DNA from 2 places in the Bacillus sp. PK3-067 genome. Region 2 is predicted to be linked to the other one. Evidence: predicted binding sites of a transcription regulator. Region 2 holds the regulator's gene; the other holds the start of a gene.
The links. The regulator Rex, encoded in region 2, represses fermentation and respiration genes when NADH is low (regulators of the CRP and FNR family bind a similar motif). The targets are predictions, from matches to a motif close to TTGTGAAATATTTCACAA.
Positions count from the first base shown of each region.

Region 1: the regulator Rex is predicted to act here: its motif matches at 12,619-12,636, upstream of arcA (arginine deiminase).

Region 1 covers NZ_CP096490.1:392,769-409,620, reverse strand. The annotation lists gene M1D73_RS02175 (endonuclease/exonuclease/phosphatase family protein) at 12-803, opposite strand; gene M1D73_RS02170 (PTS transporter subunit IIBC) at 808-2,445, opposite strand; gene M1D73_RS02165 (glycoside hydrolase family 13 protein) at 2,651-4,315, opposite strand; gene M1D73_RS02160 (FAD-binding oxidoreductase) at 4,560-5,894, shown strand; gene M1D73_RS02155 (hypothetical protein) at 6,019-6,702, opposite strand; gene M1D73_RS02150 (Crp/Fnr family transcriptional regulator) at 6,859-7,548, opposite strand; gene arcC (carbamate kinase) at 7,750-8,712, opposite strand; gene arcD (arginine-ornithine antiporter) at 8,750-10,165, opposite strand; gene argF (ornithine carbamoyltransferase) at 10,265-11,263, opposite strand; gene arcA (arginine deiminase) at 11,294-12,526, opposite strand; gene argR (arginine repressor) at 12,795-13,244, opposite strand; partial or broken gene M1D73_RS02120 (methyl-accepting chemotaxis protein) at 13,391-13,963, opposite strand; partial or broken gene M1D73_RS02115 (HAMP domain-containing protein) at 14,381-14,518, opposite strand; gene M1D73_RS02110 (amino acid ABC transporter ATP-binding protein) at 14,894-15,616, shown strand; gene M1D73_RS02105 (ABC transporter substrate-binding protein) at 15,739-16,533, shown strand; gene M1D73_RS02100 (amino acid ABC transporter permease) at 16,577-16,852, shown strand, end outside.
Region 2 covers NZ_CP096490.1:249,995-264,910, reverse strand. The annotation lists gene ampS (aminopeptidase AmpS) at 1-934, opposite strand, end outside; gene M1D73_RS01535 (response regulator transcription factor) at 918-1,619, opposite strand; gene M1D73_RS01530 (NCS2 family permease) at 1,764-3,089, opposite strand; purine riboswitch at 3,219-3,321, opposite strand; gene guaA (glutamine-hydrolyzing GMP synthase) at 3,474-5,012, opposite strand; purine riboswitch at 5,177-5,278, opposite strand; gene groL (chaperonin GroEL) at 5,419-7,053, opposite strand; gene groES (co-chaperone GroES) at 7,092-7,376, opposite strand; gene M1D73_RS01510 (CPBP family intramembrane glutamic endopeptidase) at 7,766-8,515, shown strand; gene M1D73_RS01505 (YdiK family protein) at 8,512-8,703, shown strand; gene M1D73_RS01500 (redox-sensing transcriptional repressor Rex) at 8,733-9,362, opposite strand; gene M1D73_RS01495 (ABC-F family ATP-binding cassette domain-containing protein) at 9,550-11,475, shown strand; gene tsaD (tRNA (adenosine(37)-N6)-threonylcarbamoyltransferase complex transferase subunit TsaD) at 11,955-12,971, opposite strand; gene rimI (ribosomal protein S18-alanine N-acetyltransferase) at 12,971-13,414, opposite strand; gene tsaB (tRNA (adenosine(37)-N6)-threonylcarbamoyltransferase complex dimerization subunit type 1 TsaB) at 13,428-14,120, opposite strand; gene tsaE (tRNA (adenosine(37)-N6)-threonylcarbamoyltransferase complex ATPase subunit type 1 TsaE) at 14,101-14,574, opposite strand; tRNA gene M1D73_RS01470 (tRNA-Asp) at 14,749-14,824, opposite strand; tRNA gene M1D73_RS01465 (tRNA-Met) at 14,828-14,904, opposite strand.

The DNA.
Region 1 (16,852 bases), 140 kb from region 2:
GATTTCTTCTATTATATATCCAATTGAACCTCTACACCGAAATGATCTGAAATTACATTTCTGTTTGTACCATTAAAAATAACTTTTGAAGAATGAACTTTTTTACTTTGGTTACACAATATTAGATCGATTCGCAAATTATGTTTATTTTCATCCCAACCAGCAATCTCGCCTTGGACAGTCGTTCCTTCATCCTTCTCTATTGCTAATTCATATGTGTCATACAACCCTTTTTGCATCATATACTCATAACCTTCGCCTTTCAATCGAGCATTGTTATTAAAATCCCCCATTAAGAAGGCGAGCTTATTGCTATCTACACGCTCCATCAAACGATCGACTTGACCTTTGAATGACTCTTCTTCATCATTCCACCAACCGAGATGACAAGAGTAAAACGTTATATCCTTACCATTATAAGCAATTGTTGCACTTACAATTTTACGCGTTTTCCAATACGTTGTATCCTCGTTTTCTGAAATGAAGAACGTATCTTCTTTTATAATATTATGCTTCGTTATAATCGCTAATCCTTCTTCATACACGTCATAACCAATATGAGAGAAATCCCAAGTAATATTGTAATCTTTTACATGTAGCGCTTTTAACTCTTCTAATAGTAAAAGTCCAAAATTATCTTCTTTCTTGTTACCGCATACATTTTCAGCTTGTATGGACTGACTTACTTCTTGCAATGCGATGACATCGTACTCTTCTTCTTGAATTACTTTAGCAAGGTATTGTATCTTTTCTATTTGATTCTCTTCTTGCCAAGAATGACAGTTTAAAGTTAGCAATTTCATATTATTACGCACCTAACATATCTTGAATGTCTGACTTTAATACGTCAGCTTTCGGACCATATACCGCTTGTACACCTTTATCTTTTACAATAAGCCCTAAAGCACCATTTTGTTTCCACTGTGCTTCTGGTGCAACAACATCTAAATCTTTTACTGTTACACGTAAGCGTGTCATACAAGCATCTACGTCAGCAATATTTTCTTTTCCACCTAATAAATCGATAACTTTTGTTGCTAATGAACCGTCTTGTACATTTCCTGTTCCTTCTGATGCCTCATCTTCATTATCAATATAGTTACCTGCACGCCCTGGTGTTGGTAAATTGAATTTTTTAATTAAGAAATTAAATAGTGTAAAGTTAAGACCGAAGAACACTAATGAAACAATAACAAAGTTGATTAAGTCTCTTGTTAAACCTGCGTTAACCATCATTGGCGTACGAGTAATTAACTCAATAAATCCAAATGCATGAACACGTAAGTTAATTAAATCAGCTAGCGCGAATGCAAGTCCTGTTGTAATAGCATATACAACATATAATACTGGAGCAATAAACATGAACATGAATTCAATTGGTTCTGTTACACCTGTTAAGAATACTGCTAATGCTGCTGATAAAAACATTGGTTTATATTTTGCACGCTTTTCTTTATCAACGTTACGGAACATCGCAAATGCAATCCCCATTAACGCTGCTGTTGAGCCGATAACTTGTCCAGCTTTGAAACGAGCTGGTACAACGTTATTTAATAAATCGTTATATGCCTTCGTATCTCCATTTGCTAATAAATTATTTAAATCTGTAATCCATGCAAGCCATAATGGATCTTGCCCTGCTACAACTTGTCCAACTTTTGAACCAGTTAGCATCGTATATGTTCCGCCTAGCTCTGTATAGTTCATCGGAATCGTTAACATATGGTGTAAACCAAATGGTAATAATAAACGCTCTAACGTTCCATATACAAACGGTGCAACAACTGGTGCACTATCTTTTGAAGCTGCAATCCAGCGACCAAATTCATTTAACCCACTTTGGATGAATGGCCATAGAAGTGATAATACAATCGCAGTAACTGTAGACCAAAGAATTACAACGAATGGTACAAATCGTTTTCCATTAAAGAATGCTAATGCCTGTGGCAGTTTATTATAGTTATAATATTTGTTATATAAAGTAGCTCCTAAGAAACCTGTGATAATCCCTACGAACACTCCCATGTTTAATGCAGGTGCACCAAGTACAGAAGTAAAGTAATCTTTTACAATTAAATCTCCCGCTATTACTGAAGAAACTTTCGCTTTTGAATCCGCTAACATTTCAGCGTTTACCCCAAATATAGCTCCTGTAATTCGGTTTGTTAAGACGAATGCTAATAGCGCTGCAAATGCACCACCTGCGCGATCTTTCGCCCAAGATCCCCCAATTGCTACTGCGAATAAGATGTGTAGATTTGTAATGATTGCCCAACCGATGTCTTCCATTACGCGAGCGATTGTATGAACTGCGTTAACATCCCCAGCAGACATACCAATTAACTTACCGATGGAAATCATTAAACCAGCTGCTGGCATTACGGCTACAACAACTAATAACGCTTTCCCGAACTTTTGCCAAAAATCAAAAGACGTAATTTTCATCTGTTCTTCCTCCCCTTTATTTATAAAAACATAATGATTTAAATTATAATTTCTGTTCCCTTTATGAAAACGATTCCTTATGTTACTTTATTTTTATCTTTACGCAACCGTTTTCATAAATCTATTTTAATAAAAGCGTTTTCACTTTGCAATAGAAATTTATTTTTTTTCATAAAAAAAGATGCTCAAAGAGCATCCTTTTTTATTATGAAATGCGATAAACCCTTGTTTCATAAGGCTTTAAAGCAATTGTTGTTACTTCTTCATGTTCCGCAACTTCATAGTTATTTAAAAGCAAACGTTTGCGTTCTAGTGCAAATGAACCCTCATTATACACAGCTTCCTCTTTTGAGATATTACTAATTACAATGACTTTTTCATCCTGTAACGTACGTGTATATGCATAAATTTGTGGATCGTCTTCTAAAAGTAAATCATACGTACCATAGTTCAGTACATCGTGCTCTTTTTTCAGGGCAATCATTTTCTTATAGAAATTGAAAATAGACTTTTCTTCATTTTTTTGCTTTTCAACATTAATTTCTTTGTAATTTGGATTCATGCTAAACCAAGGTGTACTTGTTGTGAAACCAGCATTCATCTCATCATTCCACTGCATAGGTGTACGTGAATTATCGCGGCAAGAAGCCCATATAATCTCCATCATATCTTGATGTGGTACGCCCTCTGCAATTTTCTCGCGATATAAATTTTTAATTGCTACATCATCGTAATCTTCAATATTTGGTAACTGAACATTTGTCATACCAATTTCTTGGCCTTGATAAATAAAAGGTGTACCGTGCATAAAGAAATACATCGCCCCTAGAGCTGTTGCACTTTCACGCCAATATTGTTTATCATCTCCCCATGTTGAAACGATACGTGGTTTATCGTGATTCTCAATATATAAAGCGTTCCATCCTTTATTTTCTAATCCTTTTTGCCATTTCGTTAATACTTTTTTCAATCCTACAACATCAAGGTCTTTCTTCTTCTCTGCATCCCATAAACTTAAATGTTCAAATTGGAATACCATATTGAACTTACCTTGCTCTTCTCCAACCCAAAGCTCAGCATCTTCAATCTTAACACCATTTGCTTCACCAACAGTCATAATATCGTACTTAGAGAATGTATTTTCTTTTAGCTCTTCTAATAAAGGTTGAATACCTTTCACATTCATATGTTTATCAAAAGATGGCACATATTTTAACCCTTTTGGATTTGGCATATCCTTGAGGCCTTCTTCTTTTTTAATATGACTGATCGCATCAACGCGGAAACCATCAATACCTTTATCAAGCCACCAATTAACCGTATCGTATAGTACTTCGCGAACTTCTTTATTCTCCCAGTTTAAATCTGGTTGTTTACGTGAGAATAAATGTAAATAATATTGTTCTGTTTCTTCATCATATTCCCATGCCGAACCATTAAAAATACTTTCCCAGTTGTTTGGCTCCGCACCATCTTTACCATCATGCCAAATATACCAATCACGCTTCGGATTATCTTTAGATGAACGTGATTCAATAAACCATGGATGTTCATCACTCGTATGATTAATAACTAAATCAATAATAAGCTTCATATCACGCTTATGAACTTCATCTAGTAAAGCATCAAAGTCTGCCATTGTACCAAACTCATCCATAATATCTTGATAATCACTAATATCATAACCATTATCATCATTAGGCGACTTATACATTGGACAAATCCAAATTACATCTATACCTAAATCTTTTAAATAATCCAGTTTTGCAATAATACCTTGTAAATCTCCAATACCATCACCATTTGAATCCATAAAGCTTCGTGGATAAATTTGATAAGCAACCGCTTCTTTCCACCATGTCTTATTCATAGTCATTCTCTCCTTTTGCATCCCATCGGAAATTTTATGCAAACGTTTTCGTAACACTATCATAACAAAATATGAACAGTTTGCAACTGTTTTCATTGAACTCTATGTAGATTCTTTATTCTTATGCTTTATTTATTTCTCACAAAGGTAAATCTCATTCTTCACCTCTCCTTGTCCACGCGTATTACAGACATTTTTCATATATTAATAAAAAACTCTGATTATTTTAGAAAGGAGTAATAAATTGAAGCAAACAAAATTAACAGGGCGTATCGTTGTTCCCACAGATCCTGACTACGACGTAGCCCGAATGAATTTAAATTTAAGTATTCCAAAACTCCCTTGTATTATTGTTTTTTGTCAAAATAACAAGGATGTCTGTAACGCCTTAAAATGGGCACGTGAACGTCATATACCATTTCGGTTAAGAAGTGGACGTCATAGCTATGAAAATTTTTCTCTTTTAAATAGAGGACTTATTATTGATGTGAGTGAAATGCATCGCATTACTGTTAATACAGAGAAATTAACAGTAACAATTGAGGCTGGTGCAAATCTTGGCACTGTTTATAAAGAACTTTGGAATTACGGTGTTACAATTCCTGCTGGTACAAGTGCAAGCGTTGGAGTTGTTGGATTAGCACTTGGCGGTGGTATTGGTATGCTTTCGCGCTTATTTGGATTAACATGTGATCAATTAATGGAAGTGGAAATGGTACAAGCGTGTGGAAAATTTGGTGCAAAACTCATTCGTGCAAATGAACAAGAAAACTCTAACCTTTTTTGGGCATGCCGTGGTGGCGGTGGTGGAAACTTCGGAATTGTCACTTCCTTAACTTTTCGAGTCCACCCGATAAAAAATGTATCAATTTTCTCAATTACATGGGAATGGGAAGACTTTATTGCTGCATTTCAAGCGTGGCAAAACTGGGCACCTTATATAGATGAACGTCTCACTTCATCGATCGAATTATTCGCCAAGCAACGAAATAAAATTGAAGCACAAGGCGAGTTTGTCGGTTCTCCCTCTGAACTCCATTCCCTATTATCCCCTCTTCTTGAAACTGGTAGCCCCTCTCTCTTTATAGAAGAAGTTCCTTATATAAAGGCTGTTGAATTTTTTAATGGAGGTAACATCCCTGAAAATTTTAAGCGCTCTGGTTCCTATGTCTATAAACCTATTCCCCTTAAAGGCATTCAAATCATGCAATCCTTTCTTTCTCATGCACCAAATAAAGATGCTAGTATTTGGCATCAATCGCTCATAGGTGCTGTTGAAAATATTTCGCCGAATGAAACGTCTTATTTTCATCGTAAAGCAATTATTGCTCAAGAATACATTACCTCTTGGAAATGCGATGATGAAGAAAATCGAAATATACGCTGGGTTAAAGGTTTACGAGAAAGCTTAGATCCTTATACACTAGGTGACTATGTGAACTGGCCCGATATCGACATTAAAAATTGGCAAACTAGTTATTATGGCTCTAACTTTCACAGATTACGTAAAGTAAAAACCATGTATGATCCTTGTGATGTTTTTCATTTCCAACAAAGTATTCCTCCTTTTCATACGTGAAAAAAGGGGATAACATAAAAAAATCATCCAATATACCGTTACCTCGCAGTATGTTGGATGATTCAAGTTGATTTTCTATATCGTTTCAAATTCTTGCTCCTACTCATAAACTTTTACTTACAGATTAATTGTATTTCGTATCATTTTCATGCAATGAATGTAATTTAATATTTGGTACTTTATCTTTTTCAATACCTCTATTATAAGAAACAGGAACTTGAAATTCAAATTGCTTTGTCTCATGTTTTTGTAAATAGACTGGTTTCGGTACTGGATAGCTTTTTGAATTCTCGTTTGCATTATCATATAAAACAACTTTTAATGCTTGTGAATGATTACGATAATTTTTTAAAGTAACAATGCACTTCGGTTGGATATTCTCTCCATTTTTCTCCATTCTACACTGGCTATCTTCTTTTTTATATTCTATTGCTTCTACCCCTGTTTTTCCTGCATAATACCATGTTTTATTCAATGTCTGGAGGATTGTATTTAAAATAAACGGCATCATTACAATCAAAATACTAGTACCTACTACTTTTATTTTATTCATTTTTCTAAATGTACTAGACTCCTTTTTTCCTAGCCATTTTAAAAATAATATAAATGCAATTACATGTAGTATGAAAGAAACAATCAATATATTTGAGACTTTATAATCCATATAAACATACGTATGTATCGGAATCTTATAGACATTGAATAGTTTTTCCCCAATTAATTCATTATCATTTGGAATTTTTAATAATAACAAAACCCCTATACTGTAACAAATAGCTACTAATCGATCATACTCAATACGAATCATTCTTTCTCCCCTTCACTTTGTATTTTATTATCGATTTTAGCTATTATTACCATACTATACAATCTTTTTATAGAGGATAACGTAAAAAAGTTCCTTATAAATATATAAAGAACCTTATTAATATACAATATGAATTAAAAAATCAATATACAATTTTCACATAGAGATTTCTTCAAAATATGTTGGATCATGTATTGTAATTTTTTTATCTAAAATTGTAACAATGCTATCATTTTTTAATTGTTTTAATACGCTGCTAACTGTCTCTCGAGATGTTCCAGATATTTTGGATATTTCAATTGTTGTAAGTGGACATGAAATTACAATCTTTTCTCCACTCTGTTCTCCTAAATCCTGCATTAAATAATTTAACGTTTGGATAACACGATCTTGTGCATTAGGAATTGTAATATTTTGCACTCGATTTTCGTTCAATTTTAATATAGATGATAATTGCTGAACAACGTACATCAATTGTGTTCTGCTGGACTTTACCATATCTTCAAAGATTACCGTTGGAATATAATATACCTCCACATCCGTCATTGCTTCTGCTGTATAGTTATATCCTCTGTCTGTAAACATACCACCATAAGGAAAAATAGAATACCGCTTTACATAGTCATCGTATAATAAGTTCCCATTTTGATTAACCCGCTCTAACTTTACAAAACCATCTAACATGAAGTAAATTCTTTCCCTTGAATCCCCTTCTAAAAATAAAAATTGACCTTTTTTATAAGTTCGCCAATAAACAAACTCTGTTAAGCCTTTCAATTTTTTTTCTGTTAAATGAGCAAATAATTCGAACTGCTTTAAGTCTTTCACTACGTTCCGTCTATTCATAAAATTCCCTCTCTCTTGCTGTATGTTGGAGCGAAAAATCAAGAAAGCGTATTCAATTTGAATTTTATCATAATTAACTTGTATATTCAGATTTCATCATGAAAACTTTATGAACAATGAGTACAAAAAATATTAATAAATAAAAAGAATGAAGTTATTAACCTCATTCTTTTTTTACTACTAAGTAGCGTACATAATAATTTAAACATACATGCATACATTCTGTTTTGAAATAATAGTACCGGCTTTTTCTTCTAGTGCTTCATATACTTTTTCTAAAGACGTAATAATCGTTTTTCTTTTTGGATTTGTATTAACAAAATTAATAGCAGCTTCGATTTTTGGAAGCATGCTTCCCGCAGCAAATTGTTGTTCTTCAATATATTCTTCTAATTGATTCACTGTGACATGCTCTAATTTTTTTTGATTCGGTTGATTATAATTTACATATACATAATCAACTGCAGTTAAAATAACGAGCGTATCGGCATCTACTAATTCTGCTAATTTCTGCGCAGCGAAATCTTTATCGATAACCGCTTCAGTTCCTTTTAACCCTTCTTCAGAATCAATTACTGGAATTCCACCTCCGCCCACAGCTATCACTATGTTTCCATCTTCGACCAAAGAATTAATCACTTTATGTTCATGAATACTTACAGGCTTCGGTGATGGAACAACACGTCTCCATCCTCTACCAGCATCTTCTTTAAACACTGCTTTTGTTTCATCCATTAATTTTCTGGCCTCTTCTTCTGTATAAAAAGGACCAATTGGTTTAGTTGGATTTTTAAATGCCTCATCTTTTTTATCCACAACAACACGTGTTATAACCGTTGCTACATCTTTGTTTATATTCCGTTTTTTCAATGCCTTTTCAATTGCATTTTCCATCCAATATCCAATCATCCCTTGGCTCATTGCCCCACAAGTATCTAATGGCATTGCAGGTGTCTTTTCCGTTTCTGCAGCTTTTTGCTGTAATAAAATATTCCCCACTTGTGGGCCATTTCCATGCGCAATTACTATATCCACATCATTTTCCATTATTTTCACAAGTTGTTCTGCCGTTTTTTCCAACGCTTCTTGCTGCGCTCCCGCAGTAGCTTCTCCAGACTGTATCGCATTTCCCCCTAGTGCAACTACAATTTTTCTTCGTGCCATATTCCAGCCCTCCAGTTGATTTCGCTTTCACAGCGCTTTATAAAGTAATACTGCCTGTAATTAATCCATAAATCGCAAAGAATGCTAAAGCACCAATTGCTACGGATGATGCTAATTCCACTCGAGTAAATATTTGCTTCGAACTCTTTTGCTTTTGAACATTGTAAAAAATAAAAATACCTGGCGCATATAAAGTCATTGTTAATAATAAATACTCTAAACCGGCTGCATAAACTAACCACACGCCATAAATACTTGCGATCAAGCCAATTATTATATTTTTATTTCGATCTGCTTCTTCAGACTTTAAGCTATGCTTCAGTTGATAAAATGCTGAAAAAGCATATGGGATTAAAATAGCTGAAGATGCTAAAGAGAATGCAAAGTTATACGCCTGATCAGAAACGACGAATGTTAACAAGAATATTTGTATTAAACCATTTGTTATCCATAATGAATTTACTGGAGCCTTATTTTTATTTTCTTTTGCGAACCATTTTGGAAATACTCCATCTTTAGCCGCTAAATATGGAATTTCAGAAGCGAGCAAAGTCCAACCTAACCAAGCACCTAATACAGAGATGACTAAACCTAAATTAATAAAGATAGCACCCCATTTTCCAACAACACTTTCAAACAAATAAGCCATAGCCGGATTTTTCAAACCTGCAATGTCTGCTTGCTGCATAAGTCCAAGAGACAATAATGTGATTAAAATGTAAATGATGAGTGTACCAATTAAGCCAATAACGGTTGCTTTCCCTACATCACTTCTATTTTTTGCTCGACTGGATAAAACAACAGCCCCTTCTACCCCAATAAATACCCATAAAGTTACAAGCATTGTACTTTTAACTTGGCTGCCAACTGCTCCCCATGAAAAAGAACCAGTTTGCCCCCAAAATCCATCTAAGAACGTATCAATATGAAACGCAAAGATTCCTATGACAATAAATACAAATACAGGTACTAATTTTGCGATTGTAGTTACTAAATTCACAAGGGCTGCTGATTGAACTCCACGTAAAATTAACATGTGAACACACCACAATAATACGCTTGCACCAATAATGGATTCTACATTTTGACCGCCTTCAAAGATCGGGAAGAAATATCCTAATGAAGAAAACAATAATGTACCGTAAGCTACATTCCCAAGCCAAGCAGATAGCCAGTATCCCCACGCACTATTAAACCCCATAAAATTACCAAACCCTGCTTTTGCATAGCTAAAAATACCACCATCTAAATCTGGCCGTTTTACAGTTAGATTTTGAAAAGATAATCCGAGTGCAATCATCCCAATTCCTGTTATAACCCAGCCAATAATAATGGCTCCAGCACCAGCACCTTTTGCCATATCACTCGCTAAATTAAAGGCTCCACCGCCAATCATAGACCCAACTACAAGAGCCGTTAGTGTAAACAACCCTAATTTCTTATCTTCACCCATTCCACTCACCTCTCTTTAATTGCAATAACAATACAAAAGCAATAGTGAATGATCGTGTCTAAAGGAGGAGAAAGAAGAAAGGAAGACTCCCTTTCTTCTTTACTCCATGTTTCCTAAAGTAGCTGCCATAACCGCTTTAATTGTATGCATTCTATTTTCAGCTTGATCAAATACTTTTGAATGTTTACTGCGGAATACTTCGTCAGTTACCTCCATTTCTTTCAACCCATATTTCTCGTAAACTTCTTCGCCATACATCGTTTCAACATCATGAAATGCAGGTAAACAATGTAAGAAAATCACGTTTTTATTCCCTGTTTCTTTAATCATTTTCATATTTACTTGATAAGGTCTCAATAACTCGACACGTTCAGCAAATTTTTCTTCTTCCCCCATAGACACCCATACATCTGTATAAATTACATCTGCATTCGCAACAGCTTCTTCCACATTACTTGTTATCATTACTTGTTCATTATATTTTTTTGCTAAATCAATTACTTCTTGTGCAGGCCATAAAGATTCTGGTGTGCAAATACGTACATCCATTCCAACGATTGCTCCACCAACTAGTAAGCTATTAGCAACATTATTTCGTCCATCGCCAACGTAAACGAGCTTCACATTTTTCAACTTCCCTACATGTTCTCTAATTGTTAATAAATCTGCTAGTGTTTGTGTTGGATGCCACATGTCTGTTAATCCATTCCAAACTGGCACACCAGAATTTTGTGCTAAAGATTCTACAGTCTCATGATTAAATCCACGAAACTCAATTCCGTCAAACATACGCCCTAACACTTTTGCTGTATCCTCTACAGATTCTTTTTTCCCAAGTTGAATATCACCTTTCCCTAAATATTCAGGATTTGCCCCTAAATCTGTACATGCTACTGTAAATGCACAACGCGTACGAGTAGAAGTTTTTTCAAATAAGAGCGCTACATTTTTACCTTCTAAATAATGATGCGGGATACCGTTTTTCTTTTTCTCTTTTAATTCTGCTGCCAAATCTAGAAAATATAACAATTCTTCTTGTGTAAAATCTTTTTCTGCTAGAAAGCTTCTTCCTTTTAAATTTGGTCTAGTCATTAACATAATTCATCCCTACTTTCTCCGTTATTTATACTAAATATCTTTACGAACAATTGGCATACTCATGCAACGTGGACCCCCACGACCACGAGATAATTCCGAACTTAGCACCTCAATCACTTCTATACCGTGTTCACGTAATAACGTATTAGATACATAGTTACGATCATATGTAACAACTACACCTGGCGCAATTGCTAATGTGTTCGAGCCATCATTCCATTGTTCACGAGCAGAAGCAATTACATCTCCTCCTCCACATGGAATAAGAACTAATTCACTTAAGCCTAATACCTCTTTTAATGCTTCCATTAAAGAAGTACGATGTGTAATTTTAAGAGTTTCCTCATCTGACCCTTTTTCTAAAATATAAATATTCATATTCCCTTTTGGCCCTTGAATGGCTGGGTGAATTGTAAACTTGTCATAATCAACCATTGTAAATACTGTATCTAAATGCATAAATGCTCGACATTTTGGAATTTCTATTGCTAACACTTTCTTAATTTTATTTTGTCGGCTAAAAAGATTTTTAGCTAAACGTTCAATTGCTTTAGCTGAAGTACGAGCAGATACTCCAATCGCAATTGTTTCTTCATTTAAAATTAGCTCGTCGCCACCTTCAATTGGAAATTTATAATCACGATCTAACCAGATTGGTACATTATGTTTTGCAAATCTTGGATGATATTTAATGATGTACTCCATGAATAATGATTCACGTCTACGCGCTGGTTCTCTCATCTTATTTATCGTTAAGCCATCGCCCACGCTAGCTGCTGGGTCACGAGTAAAATATAAATTAGGCATTGGATCTAAGTAAAACGGATAGTGATCTTCCATTAATTCATATAAATGTGTCTTCTTACTTGTTTCAATTTCGTTTTTCCGTACACCGCCCATAATTTTTTGAATTAATTCTTCATTTGAAAAGGAAAGTAAATATTCTTTTAAAGTTTGATGTGCAACATTTACGTCGGCCTGTCCTTCTTTTAAAATACGATCAACAAATTCTTCTCGAAGTTTTTTATCTACTAACGCCTCAGCGGCTAGTTTTTCTAAATAAAGAACTTCAACACCCCGATTGCGTAACGTTTGTGCAAAATAATCATGCTCTTTTTGAATAATTGGTAAATATGGAATATCGTCAAATAATAATTGCTGCAAATAATCTGGCGTCAAGTTTTCCACTTCTTTACCCGGTCGTTTTAATAAAACCGTTTGTAATTCCCCAATTTCTGAAGTAACATGTATCGGATGTTTCATTTGTTGTACCTCCTTTTAAATATGTTTGATGTCTTACAAGTACATAATAAATGCTCTGTACTTTCATCTTTGTGAAAGCATCCACATTATCATTGTGAAATATTAAACAAGTTATTTTTTTAAAATCATACGAATATGTATTTTTATAACAAACTATCTTGCTTTCTCAATAAAAAATACATATATTACGCATATATGTTGAATATTTAACTTCCGTATTTAAACAAAAATCCTGTTTTTAATTTTATTAAAAACAGGATTTTTGCATCTAAATAATTAAATTTAATCTTTCTTCTATAATCTCCCTATCTGATTTCGACTGTGAAATTATAAGGCATGTATCATTTCCACATATACATCCTATTTTTTCTTTCCAATCTAACTCATCAAATAAAACACCAATAACATGTGCATTACCAGGTAATGTTTTAATAACCATTAATTGATCTACACAATCAATTTTTACAACAACTTCTCGTAATTTTTTCTTTAACTTTATATCAGTTTGTAAATGCTCTTCTGAGAAAACTTTATATATCATTAATCCTTCTTGAGAAGGTACCTTCGTTAAGTTTAACTCACGAATATCGCGAGAAACCGTAGCTTGTGTTACTAATACATCTTTTTTTGCTAACAATTCTACTAATCTTTCTTGCTTATCTATTTCATACTCCTTTACAAATTGTTTAATTAACCGTTGTCTTTTTTCTTTTTTCATAAAAGACACCCCTTTTAATATTATAGCTCGCTATAATTTTCATCCGAAAGGGAGAGAAAAGAATGTTGCGGAAACGTTCATAGTTTAACTGTAAATATTAAATCAAACTAAATAAAAAAGAGAAGAACAGCATTCTGTTCTTCCTTTTACATTGAAAATCGTTCAATTGTTTGTTTCAAATCAGTTGCTTGCTTCTCTAAATCCTTTAATAATTGATCGATTACTATCATATTTTTAGATTGTTGTAGCGTCACACGTGCTACTTCTTGCGAACCAGCTGACGTTTCTTCAGCAATTGCTGCTACAGCTTTTGTTTGTGCTCCTGTTTGATGAATGTGGCTCACTTGTTCATTCATATAACTACTAATTTGCTGAGTTGCATCGGCTACTTCCATAACACTTGATGACATTTCTTTTAAAATTAATTCCGTAGCTTCCCCACGTTTCGCCTCTTCTTTAGCTATTTTCACTTGTTCTGTCATTTTCATTGCAACTTGTTGTACTTCATCTTGCATATTCCGTAATAACTGCGATATGTTTCTTGCAGAATGATCACTTTCATCAGCAAGTTTACGTACTTCTTCCGCAACAACCGCAAAGCCTCTTCCATGCTCTCCTGCGCGAGCTGCCTCAATAGAAGCATTTAGTGCTAATAAATTCGTTTGGCTAGCAATCGCACTCACAACAGACACAATATGTTCTACTTGTTTCATTCGTTCTTCTAACTTCTGTACATTTTGCATTGAATCTTCATTTTCTTTTGCCAATGTTTGAATACCTTGAATTAAAGACGTAAAGACACGAGTACTATGCCCTAAAGCTTCAACCATTTCTGAAGACAATGTATCAGACTGCTTCGCTTTTTCTTCTACTTCACTTGCAATAGAAGTCGTTGTATCAACAGCAGAAACAATTGCTTGAATTGATGCCGCTGATTGCTCAGCGCCTGAAGAAATCTCTGCAAGTGTCTCAGATACACCTTGCGCTTGTCTCGTTGCTTCGCCTGTTTGTTTTCTAATCTGCTGTACTTGATTATTTGTATACGAAAATGTTGTATCAATATTTTTTACCATGCCCCTTAAGTTTCCTAACATCATATTAAATGCAACACTTAAAGATTTAATTTCATCATCTGTCTTCGGTAATGGAACATCTTCACGAATATCACCCTCAGCTGCTTTTCTTGCCGCTTCCTCTAACTTGCGAAGCGGTTTAATTAAAAATACGGCTGCTCCATATGCTAAAATTCCAGACCATACTACCCCTAATAACATAACGATAATATTATATACAGTTTGACTTACATAACTTTGAAAATAATCGTATATCACGTAAATAAAAAATATACTTGTTGAATATGTAATGAAAGCTAAAACTGTAGTGAATAGCATAAGTTGTGTACGTAATCCAAAAGAAAATGTTTTTCTTTCTTTTTCCATCTTCCCTTTCCCCCTTTTTATAAGCAATATAAATACTACCTATATATTATTATCCATATTTTCATTATAGAAGGATATAGAGATTTTAAAAATCATTATTTCTTTGAATATCAAATTGCACGAAAAAAATAAAGGATTCTGACAATTTATGACTAATAACAGAAATACAGGGCAACATTTGTAAAATATATTTTTAACTGGGGGTTTTGTATGATTCAAGTTCGAAATCTAGTAAAATCATTCGGTTCACTTGATGTGTTAAAAGGAATTGATTTAGAAGTAAAAGAAAAAGAAGTTGTTGTTTTAATTGGTGCCAGTGGTTCTGGTAAAAGTACATTACTTCGCTGTCTTAACTTTTTAGAAATGTACGATGAAGGCGAAATTCACTTACAAGGTGAGCGAATTGATCCAAAGCATTCAAATTTAAATAAAGTCCGTGAAAATGTCGGTATGGTTTTTCAGCACTTTAACCTCTTTCCTCATATGACCTCACTAGAAAACATCATAGAAGCACCTATTCACGTAAAAAAATTAGAGAAAGCAAATGCACAGGATATTGGAAATCAACTTCTCCAAAAAGTCGGCCTTCAAGATAAAGCGGATGTAACTCCTCATCTTCTTTCAGGTGGTCAAAAACAGCGCATTGCCATTGCACGAGCTCTTGCAATGAGCCCTAAGATTATGCTATTTGATGAGCCTACCTCAGCTTTAGACCCTGAACTTGTTGGAGAAGTATTGCAAGTTATGAAAGAACTTGCTGAAGAAGGGATGACAATGGTTATTGTTACTCATGAAATGAATTTCGCAAAAGATGTAGCTGATCGCGTCATCTTTATGGACGATGGAAAGATTGTAGAAGATGCTCCGCCAGTACAATTCTTTTCAGCTCCATCACATGAACGGGCAAAACAATTTTTACGCAACGTTTTATAATGTAACTTTTGTTTCAAACGAAAAGGAATACATTCATACGGTGCACAACTAATCATCCAAATAAAATATTTCAATAACATACTAAAAAACCATCCGTATGATCAATATATAGGAGGGGTTTTATGAAAAGAAAACTATTAACCATTGTTGCGAGCATTACACTATGTACATCCTTCATACTAGGAGCTTGTAGCAAAGAAAGCTCTACTACTTCATCAAATAGTGAAAAAGAATTTCGCTATGCGATGAGTGGATTATACAAACCTTTTAACTATAAAGAAAATGACGGCAAACTTGTCGGCTTTGATGTAGAAATCGGTGAAGCTCTTGCTAAAAAGATGAACATGAAGGCTACGCCCGTTACAAACCCATGGGAAACGCTGATTCAAGGTCTTCAAGCGAAGAAATATGATGTAATACTGGGTAGTATGGCAATTACAGAGGAGCGCTTAAAAGCTGTTAGTTTCTCAAATCCGTACTATCGCTCTGGCGCCCAAATTTTTGTGGCTAAAAAGAATACCGCTATCTCTTCTCCAGAAGATTTAAAAGGTAAGAAAATTGGTGTTGTAAAAGCTAGTACCTTTAAAAATCTTGTTGCAAAATATACAGATCAAATCACAGAATATGACAGCGATATTACTGCTCTTATGGACTTAGAGCCTGGGCGTGTTGACGCAGTAATTACGGATCAAATGGTTGGTCTACGTATGATAAAAGAAGGAAAATCGAAGATAAAAGAAGCCGGAAAACCATTAAATCTTGATGAAATGGGAATTGCTATTCGCAAAGATGATAAAGAAATGGTTGAGAAAGTAAATAAAGCGTTAGATGAAATCATTAAAGATGGTACGTATGAAAAGATCAGTAAAAAATGGTTCGGGCGTAATATTCTCGGTGAAGAGGAAAAAACGAAGTAAGTTAGCCATTCAAAAGATTCATAAACAATGCCCCACTGATTAAATGTTCATTTTATGTGGGGCATTTCATTCTCTACTAAAATCTATACAATATGAGGTGAAACGCATGTTTGAAATTTTTATCTCTTCCTATCCCACACTCTTAAAGGCTACTATTGTCACATTACAATTAACATTAACTTCCCTAGTACTCGGTTCATTAATTGGATTATTATTCGCTTTCTTTCGAATCTCTAACAATAAAGTTTTAAATAGTATCGCTCATGTCTACATTGCTATTATTCGTGGTACACCTTTAATTGTTCAAATTGCCATTCTC
Region 2 (14,916 bases):
GTCCTTTATTTTCATATTTAGAATCTCGAAGTAATCGTAAGTAACCCATAATAGAAGTAAGTGGTGTACGCAAATCATGCGATACATTTGTGATAAGCTCATTCTTTTGCTTTTCTAATTTACGTTCCTTTTCTATATTATTCATAAGCTCTTCTGCCATATTATTAATATTCTCCGTTAAAGCTGCAATCTCATCTTCACCTTTTTTCTCAATGCGGTAGGCTAAGTTACCTCTTTCTATTTCCTTTACGCCTTGTGCCATTGCTTCAATCTGCTTCATCTTTCTCTTTGTTATATAGAAGAAAGAGAAAATGAATACAAGTACACCAATTAAAAATGGGAATGGTCCTTCTTGCGTATCATATATTACCTCTCCCTCTGGAATTCCACTAACAAACATGTACAAATTCTTTCCTTCAATAGTAATAGGTGAAAAAGATATAAACTCTTTTCTTGTACTTTCAAATACATTTCTACCATCTGTATAATTAATCGCGAATGATGCTGCATTACGAATCGTATTATGCAAATCGATTTGCTCTTCTTGCGCTTGCTTTGTTTTATATAAAACTTTACCACTTTCATCAGTAACCAATATCTTCAAAGCTCTAGAACCTTGCTCTAAATTTTGGTTCTCCATTTCGATCATATTTGATATAGCTTCTAATTTATTTTCATGAACCGAACTATTTGCCGCTCCTTGAGCTTGGTGATTAATTTGTTCCATACCAGCCCGATAATCGATAGTTGCTTGACGATTCGCATTCTCAAAAAACGGTGCTGCTGCCTTTGCTGACAAAACTCCTAATAACGCACAAGCAGCAAAAGTAGTAATCAATTGAATCCTTATACTCTTTCGTACGCTCTTTACTAATTTCTCAATTAATTGTCTTATTTTCCTTATATAAGTAAACGGATTAAATATCTTTTTCAATCTTATACCCCACTCCCCATACTGTTTTTATATATCTAGGTTTCCTTGGATTCTCCTCAATCTTTTCACGCACTTTTCGAATATGCACCATTACAGTATTATCAGACTGGAAAGATCGTTCGTTCCACACCTTTTCATAAATTTGCTCCGCACTAAACACCATACCTGGATTTCTAGCTAGCAATTCTAAAATTGAAAATTCCCTCGGAGTTAGTTTCACTTCTTCTCCCTCTACAATAACTTTATGGGTCGAGATGTTGATTTTCATCTCCCCAATTTCTAACTCGTCCTCATTTTGAATAGCGAAACCATTCATTTTCATATAACGGCGTAACTGAGATTTAATTCGTGCAATTAGCTCTAACGGATTAAACGGCTTCGTTACATAATCATCTGCCCCTGTTGTTAATCCTAAAATCTTATCCATATCTTGCGTTTTGGCAGAAAGCATAATAATAGGCATTTCTTTCGCTTCCCTTACTTTCATACACATATGAATACCATCCACTTTCGGCATCATAATATCTAATACGACTAGATGTACTTCATTTTCTTCCAGTAGACGTAATCCTTCTTCTCCGTCTCCTGCTTGCAATACTTTATATCCTTCATTCTTTAAATAGATTGTAATTAAATTCCGAATTTCTTTTTCATCATCTACGACAAGTATTGTTTCGTGTGCCACAATATCTCCCCCATCACTTTTTTAATCCCTAACTTCTATTATAGGAAAACTTCTGAAGAAAAACGCTCGGAAATCCTTAAGATTTTCTGAAGACGCAAAAAAGGTCTAGACTCCCCTTAAGTCTAGACCTTTAAAAAACCCCTTTTATTTACGAACGTAGATGAAATATAGTACGAATAAAACTCCCATAACATACATAATCGGATGAACCTCTTTACGACGACCACTTACTACCATTGTAATTGGATAGAAGATAAATCCAATCGCAATCCCAGTTGCGATACTATACGTAAGTGGCATAGAGATAATTGTAAAGAATGCTGGTACTGCAATCTCGAATTTCTTCCAATCAATTTCCCCTAAGGAAGAAACCATCAAGATTCCTACAATAATTAAAGCCGGCGCCGTTACAGCTGGCGTTACAACACTTAGTAATGGCGAGAAGAATAGTGCCAGTAAAAAGAATCCTGCTGTTACAACTGCTGTAAATCCAGAACGTCCTCCTGCTGCTACCCCTGCAGACGATTCAATGTAAGACGTTGTTGTTGATGTACCCAAGATCGCACCAATTACAGTTGCAATCGCATCTGCAAATAACGCTTTTCCTGCACGTGGTAATTTATTGTTCTTCATTAATCCAGCTTGATTCGCAACCGCTACAAGCGTACCTGCTGTATCAAAGAAATCGATAAAGAAGAACGTTATAATAACAATCCCCATTTGAACTGTAAAAATATCTCCGAAGTGCGTTAACGCCACGCCGAACGTTGGTTCTAGACTCGGTATTGCTCCCACTACAGCTTTCGGAGTATCAATTAATCCTGTTGCCACTCCTAAGATCGCTGTAAGAATCATACCGTAAAATACTGCACCATTAATTTTCTTAATCATGAAGATGATCGTAGTAACAACCCCGAAGATTGCTAGTAACGTTGTACCCTTTGTTAAGTCCCCCAACCCAACAAGAACTGCATCATTTTTCACGATAATTCCGGCATTTTGGAATCCAAGAAATGCAATGAACAATCCGATACCTGCTGCTACTGCAAACTTTAACTCCGATGGAATTGCATTGATGATTTTTTCACGAATACCTGAAGCAGTAAGAATAATAAAGATAATACCTGACATTAATGTTCCGGCAATTGCTGTTTGCCATGGAATCCCCATCGTTAACACTGCTGTATAAGCAAAGAACGCGTTAATTCCCATACCTGGCGCTAAAGCAATTGGATACTTCGCGAAAATACCCATAATTAACGAACCGATCGCTGCCGCTAATGCCGTAGCAACGAATACTGCACCTGGATCCATCCCTGTACCTGCTGGTAACCCTTTAACATTTCCAAGCGACAGCGTAGCAGGATTGACAAATAGTACGTAAGCCATAGATAGAAATGTCGTTAACCCTGCTATGAACTCAGTCTTATAATTCGTACCGAGCTCATCAAACTGAAAATAGCGTTTCATCCTACGTTTCCCCCGTTATATGATTACTCGCCGCATTTCTCCTAGCCCTCTTTTATCCCGAGAAACAAAAAAGGCTTCCATTGCATATATACATGGAAGCGTTCTATGAATAAAGATAAGATTCCCCTCACCTTTATAAAAACGCCTCGTAGTCAAGCCATTTACGGTAGCTAGGTAGAAACTTTCGGGCCATATCCCCGATATTATACGACGGCTATAATATTCACTTTTTGTTTGAATTACATAATCATATTAACTCGACGAAGTAGTTTTGTCAATTTAAAAACGAACGTTTTTATAAACTTTTATAGTTTCGTTCGTATTAACACCAAAATAAAAAAGATCCACCTATGCATAAGCAATAGATGGACCTTTTTATAAATACTATTCCCACTCAATAGTTGCTGGTGGCTTACTCGTTACATCATACACGATACGGTTAACGTGTTTTACTTCGTTTACGATACGTACAGAGATTTTCTCTAATACGTCCCAAGGGATACGTGCCCAGTCAGCTGTCATACCGTCGATAGATGTTACCGCACGGATACCTACTGTGTAATCGTAAGTACGCTCGTCACCCATAACACCTACGCTACGCATACCAGGAAGCGCAGTAAAGTATTGCCAGATTTCACGGTCTAAGCCCGCTTTAATAATTTCTTCACGTAAAATCGCATCAGATTCACGAACGATTTCTAATTTCTCTTCTGTGATTTCACCTAATACACGAATACCAAGACCCGGTCCTGGGAATGGTTGACGCCATACGATTTCATCAGGAATTCCTAATTCAGATCCTAATACACGTACTTCGTCTTTAAATAACGTGTTTAAAGGCTCAATTAATTTGAACTGCATGTCTTCTGGAAGTCCACCAACGTTATGGTGAGATTTAATTGTTTGCGCAGTTGCTGTACCACTCTCAACGATATCTGTGTAAAGTGTACCTTGCGCTAAGAAGTCCATACCTTGTAATTTTGACGCTTCATCATCAAATACGTAAATGAATTCGTTACCGATGATTTTACGTTTTTGTTCTGGATCTTCTACACCTTTTAACTTGTCCATGAAGCGGTCTCTTGCATCCACTTTAATAACGTTCATATGGAAGCCTTCGCTAAATGTTTTCATAACGCCTTCTGCTTCACCTTTACGAAGTAAACCGTGGTCAACGAAAATACATGTTAATTGATCACCAATTGCTTTATGAATTAATACTGCTACAACAGAAGAGTCTACACCGCCACTAAGTGCGCATAGTACTTTTTTGTCTCCAACAGTTTCACGAATCTTTTCTAATTCTACTTCGATAAAGTTCTCCATGTTCCATCCTTCAGAACAACCACATACGCCGAATACGAAGTTTTTAATTAAATCGTTACCGTGCTCAGAGTGACGTACTTCTGGGTGGAATTGTACACCGTATAAGTTTTTCGCTCCATTGCTCATACCAGCAATTGGGCAAGACTCACTTGTTGCGTCTACTACGAATCCTTCAGGTAAACCAGTTACTAAGTCACCATGACTCATCCATACAACTTGCTCTTCTGGAAGGTTCGCATATAGTTTTGATTCGTTCTCTACTTTAAGAACAGCTTTTCCGTACTCGCGGTGATTTGCACGCTCTACTTTACCACCGAAGTGTTGCGTCATAAGCTGCATACCGTAACAAATACCGAAGATTGGTAAACCTAGTTCAAAGATTTTTTCATCACAATGTAATGCACCTTCACCGTATACACTATTTGGTCCACCAGAGAAAATAATCCCTTTTGGATTCATTGCTTTAATTTCTTCTGCAGTAATTGTATGTGGATGAAGTTCACTGTATACACCGAACTCACGAATTCGACGTGCTATTAACTGATTGTATTGACTTCCAAAATCTAAAACGATAATTGTATCGTGTTGTTTCTTCAAAATAATCACCCCAACGTTAGTTCTCGTATATAAATATTTTCACCAATTTGGCGAAAAGCATTACCAATATAATAAAAAAAGCCAGTCCTCCGCCTCTAGTCTCATAACAAAGAAAAGGCAGGGGTCTGGCTTTATAAAGAAAGATAGTCTCCGCTCTTTATAAATATAAGACACACTGCCTTCATAGTCAGGTTGTTTACGGTAACCCGGTAGAGACTCTCAAACCATATCATTGAGGATATATGAAGGATCGTTTTATATTATCTTCCTAGATTCTAACAATGAAGTATCAATATGGTCAAGAGAGAAAGCGACAAAATTCTACAGAAATTCATTTCCTTTTCTAAAAAACATAAAAAAACATCCATTTCTATATAGAAATGGATGTTTTTTAGGACAAACGGAATTACATCATTCCGCCCATACCGCCCATGCCCATGCCGCCCATGTCAGGCATTGCTGGTGCATTTGGTTCTGGCTTGTCAGCTACTACAGCTTCAGTTGTTAAGAACATAGCTGCAACAGATGCTGCGTTTTGAAGTGCAGAACGAGTTACTTTAGCTGGATCTACGATACCAGACTCAAGCATGTTAACCCATTCGCCAGTAGCTGCGTTGAAACCAACGCCTACTTTTTCGCCTTTTAGACGCTCTACAACTACAGATCCTTCGAGACCAGCGTTGATTGCGATTTGACGAACTGGCTCTTCTAGTGCACGAAGTACGATGTTGATACCTGTTGCTTCGTCGCCTTCAGCTACGATAGAAGCTACTTTTGTGTATACGTTCATAAGTGAAGTACCACCACCTGCAACGATACCTTCTTCTACTGCTGCACGAGTTGAGTTAAGTGCATCTTCAATGCGAAGTTTGCGCTCTTTTAACTCAGTTTCAGTTGCTGCACCTACTTTAATTACTGCTACGCCACCTGCTAGTTTAGCAAGACGCTCTTGTAATTTTTCGCGATCGAATTCAGAAGTTGTTTCTTCTAATTGCGCACGGATTTGACCGATGCGAGCTTCGATTTGTTCTGTGCTTCCTACACCTTCAACTACAGTTGTGTTTTCTTTTGTAACAACAACTTTACCAGCGCGTCCTAAAGATTCAACTGTAGCAGATTTTAAGTCACGGCCTAATTCTTCAGTGATCACTTCGCCACCAGTTAAGATTGCGATATCTTCTAGCATTGCTTTACGACGGTCACCAAATCCAGGAGCTTTAACAGCTACTACATTGAATGTACCACGAAGTTTGTTCACTACTAATGTAGCTAATGCTTCGCCTTCTACATCTTCAGCAATGATAAGAAGTGGTTTACCTTGTTGTACCACTTGCTCTAATACTGGTAAGATTTCTTGAATGTTAGAAATCTTTTTGTCAGTAATTAAGATATATGGGTTATCAAGAACTGCTTCCATTTTGTCAGAATCAGTAATCATGTAAGGAGATGCATAGCCACGATCAAATTGCATACCTTCTACTACGTCTAATTCTGTTGTGAATCCTTTAGACTCTTCTAAAGTAATAACGCCGTCGTTACCAACGCGCTCCATTGCTTCAGCGATTAATTGACCTACTTCTTCGTCAGCTGCAGAAATAGCAGCTACTTGTGCGATAGAAGATTTGCCTTCGATTGGTTTAGAAATCGTTTTTAATTCTTCAATTGCAGCAGTAACAGCTTTTTCGATACCTTTACGAAGACCCATTGGGTTCGCACCAGCTGTTACGTTTTTAAGACCTTCACGAATCATAGCTTGCGCTAATACAGTTGCAGTTGTTGTTCCGTCACCAGCTACGTCATTTGTTTTGCTAGCAACTTCTGCTACTAATTTCGCACCCATGTTTTCGAATGCATCTTCTAATTCGATTTCTTTTGCGATTGTTACACCATCATTTGTAATAAGTGGTGAACCAAATTTTTTCTCAAGTACAACGTTACGACCTTTTGGTCCAAGCGTAACTTTTACTGCGTTTGCAAGAGTGTCGACACCGCGAAGCATCGAACGACGTGCTTCTTCACTAAATTTAATATCTTTTGCCATAATAATTGACCCCCTTGGATTTTTTAAGATTTATATAATTAACCGATAACTGCTAAAATGTCACTTTCACGTAAAATCAAGTAGTCTGTACCTTCATATTTCACTTCAGTACCTGCATATTTTGAGAAGATGATAAGATCACCTGCTGCTACCTCTAAAGCAACACGCTCACCATTCTCAAGCACTCGACCAGTACCTACTGCAACAACTTTACCCTCTTGTGGTTTTTCTTTTGCAGTATCTGGTAATACGATACCACTTGCTGTTTTTTCTTCTGCTTGAACAAGCTCAATTACAACGCGATCACCTAATGGCTTTAGCATGAACAATAACCTCCTCATTTTGTTATGTAAATTTCTTTTATTAGCACTCAAGTCATCCGAGTGCTAACACACTTATAATAATAAATAATCTCAATTTCTTTTGCAAGTAAAAAAATCATAATTTTTTCGCAAATCACTATATAAACTTTCTATATACAATACTGCCTTTACTATATGAATCGTTGTTTCCACTGCTCGTATGTTACAATATGAAAGGACACCCTAAGTTGTTTTCGCTACACATACAACTTTCTCCTGTCTTCTATTATAATTTCAAATAAGGATTTACGAAAAAAACATAATTCAAGAGGTTTATATCGTAGGTAGCATATTTACATGTTATCCTAACTTATCTCATACACTATAGTTAGAAAGGATGGTTAAACCATTTGAAGAAACAATACTGGTGGATTATCATTACATACATTTTAATGCAGTTATCTGGCGTTGTTGGATTACCACTTCTCCTAAAAACAGGACTCTATGATAATAGAGGATTTACCATTGAAGAAAAAGGACAAATCATAACGGGACACTGGGCAATCATTAGCTTCTTTATTGCATTATGTATCGTGCTTTGGTTACTTAGAACAGATATTCGTGACAGGCATTTAGATCCAATGCGCTCTTCTGTTCCAGCTACTATTGGATGGATTTTTATCGGGTTCTTCTTAGCAATCATCTCACAATCCATTGCAGGTATGATTGAAATGTATGTATTTGGGGTTCCACGTGGATCTGAGAATACAGACAGACTGATGGACATCGCAAGAACGATACCTTGGTTCCTTATTGTTGTATCTATAATTGGACCTATCTTAGAAGAAATCGTATTTAGAAAAATTCTATTCGGCACGCTTTATAAGAAGTTTAACTTCTTTATCGCAGCTATCATTAGTTCGCTTGTATTCGCAACAATTCATTTTGATTTTACTCACTTATTGGTATACACTGCTATGGGGCTCGTATTCGCCTTCTTATATGTGAAGACGAAACGTATTATCGTTCCGATTGCAGCTCATGTTGCGATGAATACATTAGTCGCTATTGGGCAAATTTTTATGAGCAATGAACAAATTCAAGAAATGATTAAAGAAGCTGAAAAAATGCAAGGCTTTATCGGAGGATTTTTTGTATGAGAAACTCACCATTGTTCATGGCTGCACTATACTTCCTTCTTGGATGTATCTTTACACGCTTCGCCATTACGAACGTGACAGATACAATCTGGAATATGTGGACAATACTATTTGCAGTTATGGCAACAATTGATTTTAATTTGGCACTTCGCCTTATATTAGTTAAATTCACAAAGAAGAAACAATAATAAAACGCAGAGGTCGCTTCCTCTGCGTTTTATTGTGGATAGTTTTTCAAAAAGTAAACTAATGTTTGTAACTCTACAGCTAAGTCAATATGATGAATTCTAATATTCTCTGATACGTTTAATCGCGCTGGTGTGAAATTCAAAATACCGTGCACGCTTGTTTCAGCTAATCTATCTGCTACAGCTTGTGCTACTGTAGCCGGTACTGTTAATATTGCCACTTGTATATCATTTGATAATCTCTCTTCTAATTCATCTAAATGATATACAGGAATGCCCCCGATTTCTGTTCCAACTTTCTCTTCACTAACATCAAATGCCATTTCAATTTTTGTATTATTGTTTTTCGTGAAATTATAATGTAAGAAAGCGGTCCCTAAATTACCTACTCCAATAAGTGCTACACGTGTTATATCATCTTGATCAAGTGTTTCGCGGAAAAATGATAATAAATAATTTACGTTATATCCATATCCCTTTTTCCCTAACGCTCCAAAATACGAAAAATCTCTTCGTATTGTTGCGGAATCTACTTTTACTGCCTCACTCAATTCGGCCGATGAAACACGCTGCTTACCAGAAAGAGATAAGTTTTGGATAAATCGATAGTATAGAGGCAATCTTTTAGCAGTGGCTTGTGGAATCTTTTGCTGATCCATATGACCTCTCCTCTCTTCCTATCTTTATTCATATACTTTAATCAAATACAGAAGTTTAGCACTCATTAAATTCCTTGTATAATAAAGAGAAGAAGTATTCTCTCTTTATTTTAAACTATACACTATTTTTAGTATGATTGAGAAATATAAACATGGCAAAGTTAAGAAATTATTTGAGGTGAAAACATTGATTTTATTACAAGTAAACGCGCTTTCGAAATTATACGGTGCAGAAACGATTCTTGCAAACATAAAATTGGAAGTACAAACAAAAGATCGTATCGCATTAGTTGGAAGGAATGGAGCAGGAAAATCTACATTATTAAAAATTATCGCTGGTGAATTATCTCATGATGGTGGCGAAATTATAAAACCGAAAGATGTCTCAATCGGATATTTAGCTCAAAATACTGGACTAGAAACGTCTTTAACAATTTGGGATGAAATGCTAACCGTCTTTACCCACTTACAGCAAATGGAGACAAAACTTCGAAGGCTTGAGCAAGAAATGGGAAAAGAAGAAAACTTTTCAAACGAAGCTACATATGAAAGATTGTTAGCTGATTATGACCAACTACAACTCAATTATAAAGATCAAGGTGGATATCAATATGAAGCGGATATTCGCTCCATTTTAAGCGGCCTTGGCTTCCCAGTTGAAACGCACCAGACGACGATCTCTACTTTAAGCGGCGGGCAAAAAACAAGATTAGCTCTCGGGAAATTATTATTAACAAAACCAGACTTACTTATTTTGGACGAGCCTACAAACCATTTAGACATCGAAACATTAACATGGCTTGAGCAATATTTGCAAGGTTATCCTGGCGCAATATTAATCGTCTCACATGACCGTTATTTCTTAGACAAACTCGTTACACAAGTATATGAAATTTCGAATAAAGAAAGCAGACGATTTGTTGGTAACTACAGTAAATATTTAGACTTAAAATCAGCATTATATGAGCAAGAAATGAAACGTTACGAAAAACAACAAGATGAAATCGCAAAACTTGAGGACTTCGTTCAAAAGAATATAGCTCGCGCTTCTACAACGAAACGTGCTCAAAGTCGCCGTAAACAACTAGACAGAATGGAATTATTAACGAGACCATTAGGGGATTCTAAGTCAGCATCATTCCACTTCGATATTGAAAAACAAAGTGGAAATGATGTTTTACAAGTAAATGATGCAACCATCGGCTATGATGGAAACCCTATAATTGAACATGTAACTATGCGCTTAACTCGCGGAGATAGTGTTGCTTTAGTTGGTCCAAACGGAATTGGGAAATCCACATTGTTAAAATCCATTGTGAATAAGTTACCACTATTAAATGGTGATGTTTCTTTCGGATCAAATGTATCTGTTGGTTATTATGATCAAGAACAAGCAAACTTAACATCTTCTAAACGGGTTTTAAATGAACTATGGGATGAATATCCACTGCAACCGGAAAAAGAAATCCGTACTATACTTGGGAATTTTTTATTCACAGGAGATGATGTACTGAAACCAGTATCTTCCCTTAGTGGTGGACAAAAAGCTCGATTAGCTCTTGCAAAACTTATGATGCAAAAGTCAAATTTGTTAATTCTAGATGAGCCTACGAACCACCTTGATTTAAATAGTAAAGAGATTTTGGAGAATGCTTTAATTGATTACCCAGGGACTCTTCTATTCGTCTCACATGACCGCTACTTTATTAACCGTGTAACAACGACTGTGGTTGAGTTATCAACAGAAGGTGCACAGGAATATTTAGGGGATTACGATTACTACGTTGAAAAGAAAAATGAAATGATTGAACGTGCAGAACTTGAACAGCAAGAAAGTGACGTTCCTGTTCAAAAGGTGGTTGCACAAGAGAAATTAAATTATTTAGAAGAAAAAGAGCGTAAAAAACTAGAGCGTCAACGCACTAGAAAAATTGAAGAGCTAGAACAAAGTATAGTGGAATTAGAAGAAGAAATTGCTACGTTAGAAGATCAACTTTGCTTACCAGAAATATATGCAGATTATGAAAAAGCTAGTGAAATTACAACTAAAAAGCAAACGCTACAAGAACAACTTGAAACTTGTATGGCAGAATGGGAAGAGCTGCATGTATAAGCATATTTAAATAAGGAAGATGTCTCATAAGTCAGGATTTTTGACTATGTGACATCTTTTTTAGTACTTAAACAATTTTTTGAATATATCTATCGTAACTTAGAATATACTAACGATTTTTTAAATATATCTATTGTAACCCTATATATATTAACAATTCGACACGAAATATCGTTTTAACGACAAAGATTGACAAGATTAGCATCTTCTATAATGGGGAGATGTTTCAAAATGTTTTTCGGGGATATCTTCTTGCTTTTTATTTCCCGAAAAAGAACAAATTCAAAGGTCTGACATCAACCTATTTATCCACAAGTTTATACACATATCCACCTTTATAAAATAAACATCAAAATAACTTTTCCACATTATCCACAGTCAGTAAAAAAGTTATCAACATTTTATATACACAATAAAACCCACATTATCAACAGATAATATGGGTTTTATCCACAACCTGTGGTTAATTATGTGTATAACTATGCTTCAATATCTAATCCTGGATTTGCATTTAAGGCTAATGTTGCACGCTTACCTTGTTCATAAGCAATTGTCCCTGCCGCTGCAATCATCGCTGCATTATCTGTGCATAAAGATAGCGGCGGAATAATTAATTCAATGTTTTCTTTTTGTGCAAATTCCTCTTCTAATCGCGCACGAAGTCCTTTATTAGCAGCTACTCCACCAGCAAGAAGTAACTGCTTTACATTATAAGCTTCTGCTGCACGAGCTGCTTTCGTTACAAGTACATCTATTACACTTTCTTGGAAACTTGCCGCTAAATCTTCTGGTGCAATTTCTATACCGCGCTGTTTTGCGTTATGCACAGTGTTGATAACTGCTGATTTCAATCCACTAAAGCTAAAATCATACGAATCCGGTTCTAGCCATGCACGAGGCAAATCAATTGTCGGTTCTCCTTCATGTGCAAGGCGATCAATATGAGGACCACCTGGATATGGCATAGATAACGTACGAGCTACTTTATCATATGCTTCTCCAGCTGCATCGTCTCGTGTTTCACCAATTACTTCGAATGAACCATGTTCTTTCATATAAACAAGTTCTGTATGCCCACCAGATACAACAAGTGATAATAACGGGAATTGAACTTCTTTTACTAAACGGTTCGCATAAATATGACCAGCAATATGATGAACACCGACTAACGGAATATCATGTGCAAACGCTACTGCCTTCGCTGCATTTACTCCAATTAGAAGTGCTCCTACTAAACCAGGACCTTCTGTTACAGCAATTGCATCAATATCATCGAATGTGATGTTTGCTTCCTTTAAAGCTTCTTCTAACACAACTGTAATTTCTTCTACATGATGACGGGATGCAATCTCTGGTACAACGCCGCCAAAACGTTTATGACTTTCAATTTGTGATGCAACGACATTCGCAATAATTTCCGTTCCATTTTTAACAACTGCTACTGCTGTTTCATCACAACTTGTTTCAATACCAAGTATAATCGTATTTTTTTCCATTATATATTCACCCACATTACGAGACCATCTTCCTGATTGTCTGCATAGTATCGTTTACGAATCCCACCATTTTGAAATCCGTATTTTCTGTATAACTGCTTTGCTACTTCATTTGATACACGTACTTCAAGTGTCATTGTTTTTACCCCTAGTTCTTTCGCTTCAGAAATAACTGCTTTCAATAGGGCATCTCCTAACTTTTGACCTCGGTATTCTGGCAAAATAGCTATATTTGTTATATGTGATTCATCAATAATTATCCACAATCCACAATACCCGACTACACGACCATCTTTTTCTAACACAATATAATGTGCATGTTCATTCATCGTTAATTCACGGTGAAAGGCATCTGCAGTCCAAGGAGTTGAAAAAGACGCTTCTTCAATAGCTACAATTTGAGCAATATCATCAAGCTCCATCTTTCTAAATATCATATCCATCTTCTGCAAGCTCCTACTTGTTTTGACTTTCTAACCACTTTGTTTCAGCTTCAGCTAAACGAAGATAGCTTGGAACAAACGTATGCACATCTTGTTCTTCTTTTTGTAATCCTAAGAATGCTAGCTCACTTGGTCTTGGGTTATTTTTAGTAAATGGAGCGAATACAGCTTGATCACCTAAATGTTCTATAATTGTTTCTTTATGCAATTTAACATCGTTACCGATAAATAAAACAGGCTGTCCTTTATCTTTTAACATTTGCAACCAGTCTACAATAAGAATAATTCGATCTTCTTCTATTGAAGTTAACTGCTCTCCTTCATATGTATATAACCCAGTATAAATTTGCCCACGTCTTCCATCAAATAAAGGACAAATTAACCCGTTAAAGTTAGCACCGTTTGCAGCTACTACCTCTAAACTTGATACACCTACAATTGGTATTTGAAGTGACCAAGCTAATGTTTTCGCCGCTGTCACGCCTATACGAACACCTGTATAGGATCCAGGTCCAGCAGCTACAACGATTTTAGTTAATTCCTTCGGTTTTACACCGCATTCTTTTAACAGTTTCTCTACAGCTGGCATAAGACGTACAGAATGGTTTTTTGTTAAATTTGTAATGATTTCCCCAATTACGTTTTCTTCCTCAATAAGGGATACACCCATTACGTAATTTGAAGTATCAATTGCTAGTACTTTCATCTTGTAATAGCTCCTCACATAATCTAATATAGCGATCTCCAATTGGCTCAAGTATAATTTTTCTTGTGTCATCTCCAGCATGGAATAAACTAATTTGTAACTTTTCATTCGGTAAATATGCTTCTATTAAATGAGCCCATTCTACTACCGTAATTCCTTCACCGTAGAAATATTCATCAAAGCCTAAGTCCTCTTCACTTTCTGCTAAGCGATACACGTCCATATGATATAGCGGTAATCTTCCTTTATATTCTTTAATGATATTAAAGGTAGGACTATTTACAACTCTTTTCACTCCAAGACCTTTTGCTAGTCCCTTTGTAAAAGTCGTCTTACCAGCTCCAAGATCTCCTTCTAAAATAATTACGTCTTGTGCCTCTACGAGCTCACCTAGTTTTTCTGATAACCTTTGTGTTTCCTCAGAAGATTTTGTTGTTACTTCATATTTACTCACAGACTTCACCTACTTTACTCACAATGTTCTCTGCTCTTTATTATACAGGTTTTTAATATATAAAAAAGTCCTTAGGAGTTGTCCTAAGGATAGTTTGACTGTCTTTATTAGTTTTTTGTTAAAACAAATAAAAAAATACGAAACAACTTGTTTCGTTCTTTTCTTTATATGAAATGGCGGTCCCGACCGGGGTCGAACCGGCGATCTCCTGCGTGACAGGCAGGCATGTTAACCACTACACCACGGGACCATTTGGTTGCGGGGACAGGATTTGAACCTGCGACCTTCGGGTTATGAGCCCGACGAGCTACCGTGCTGCTCCACCCCGCGACAATATAAATA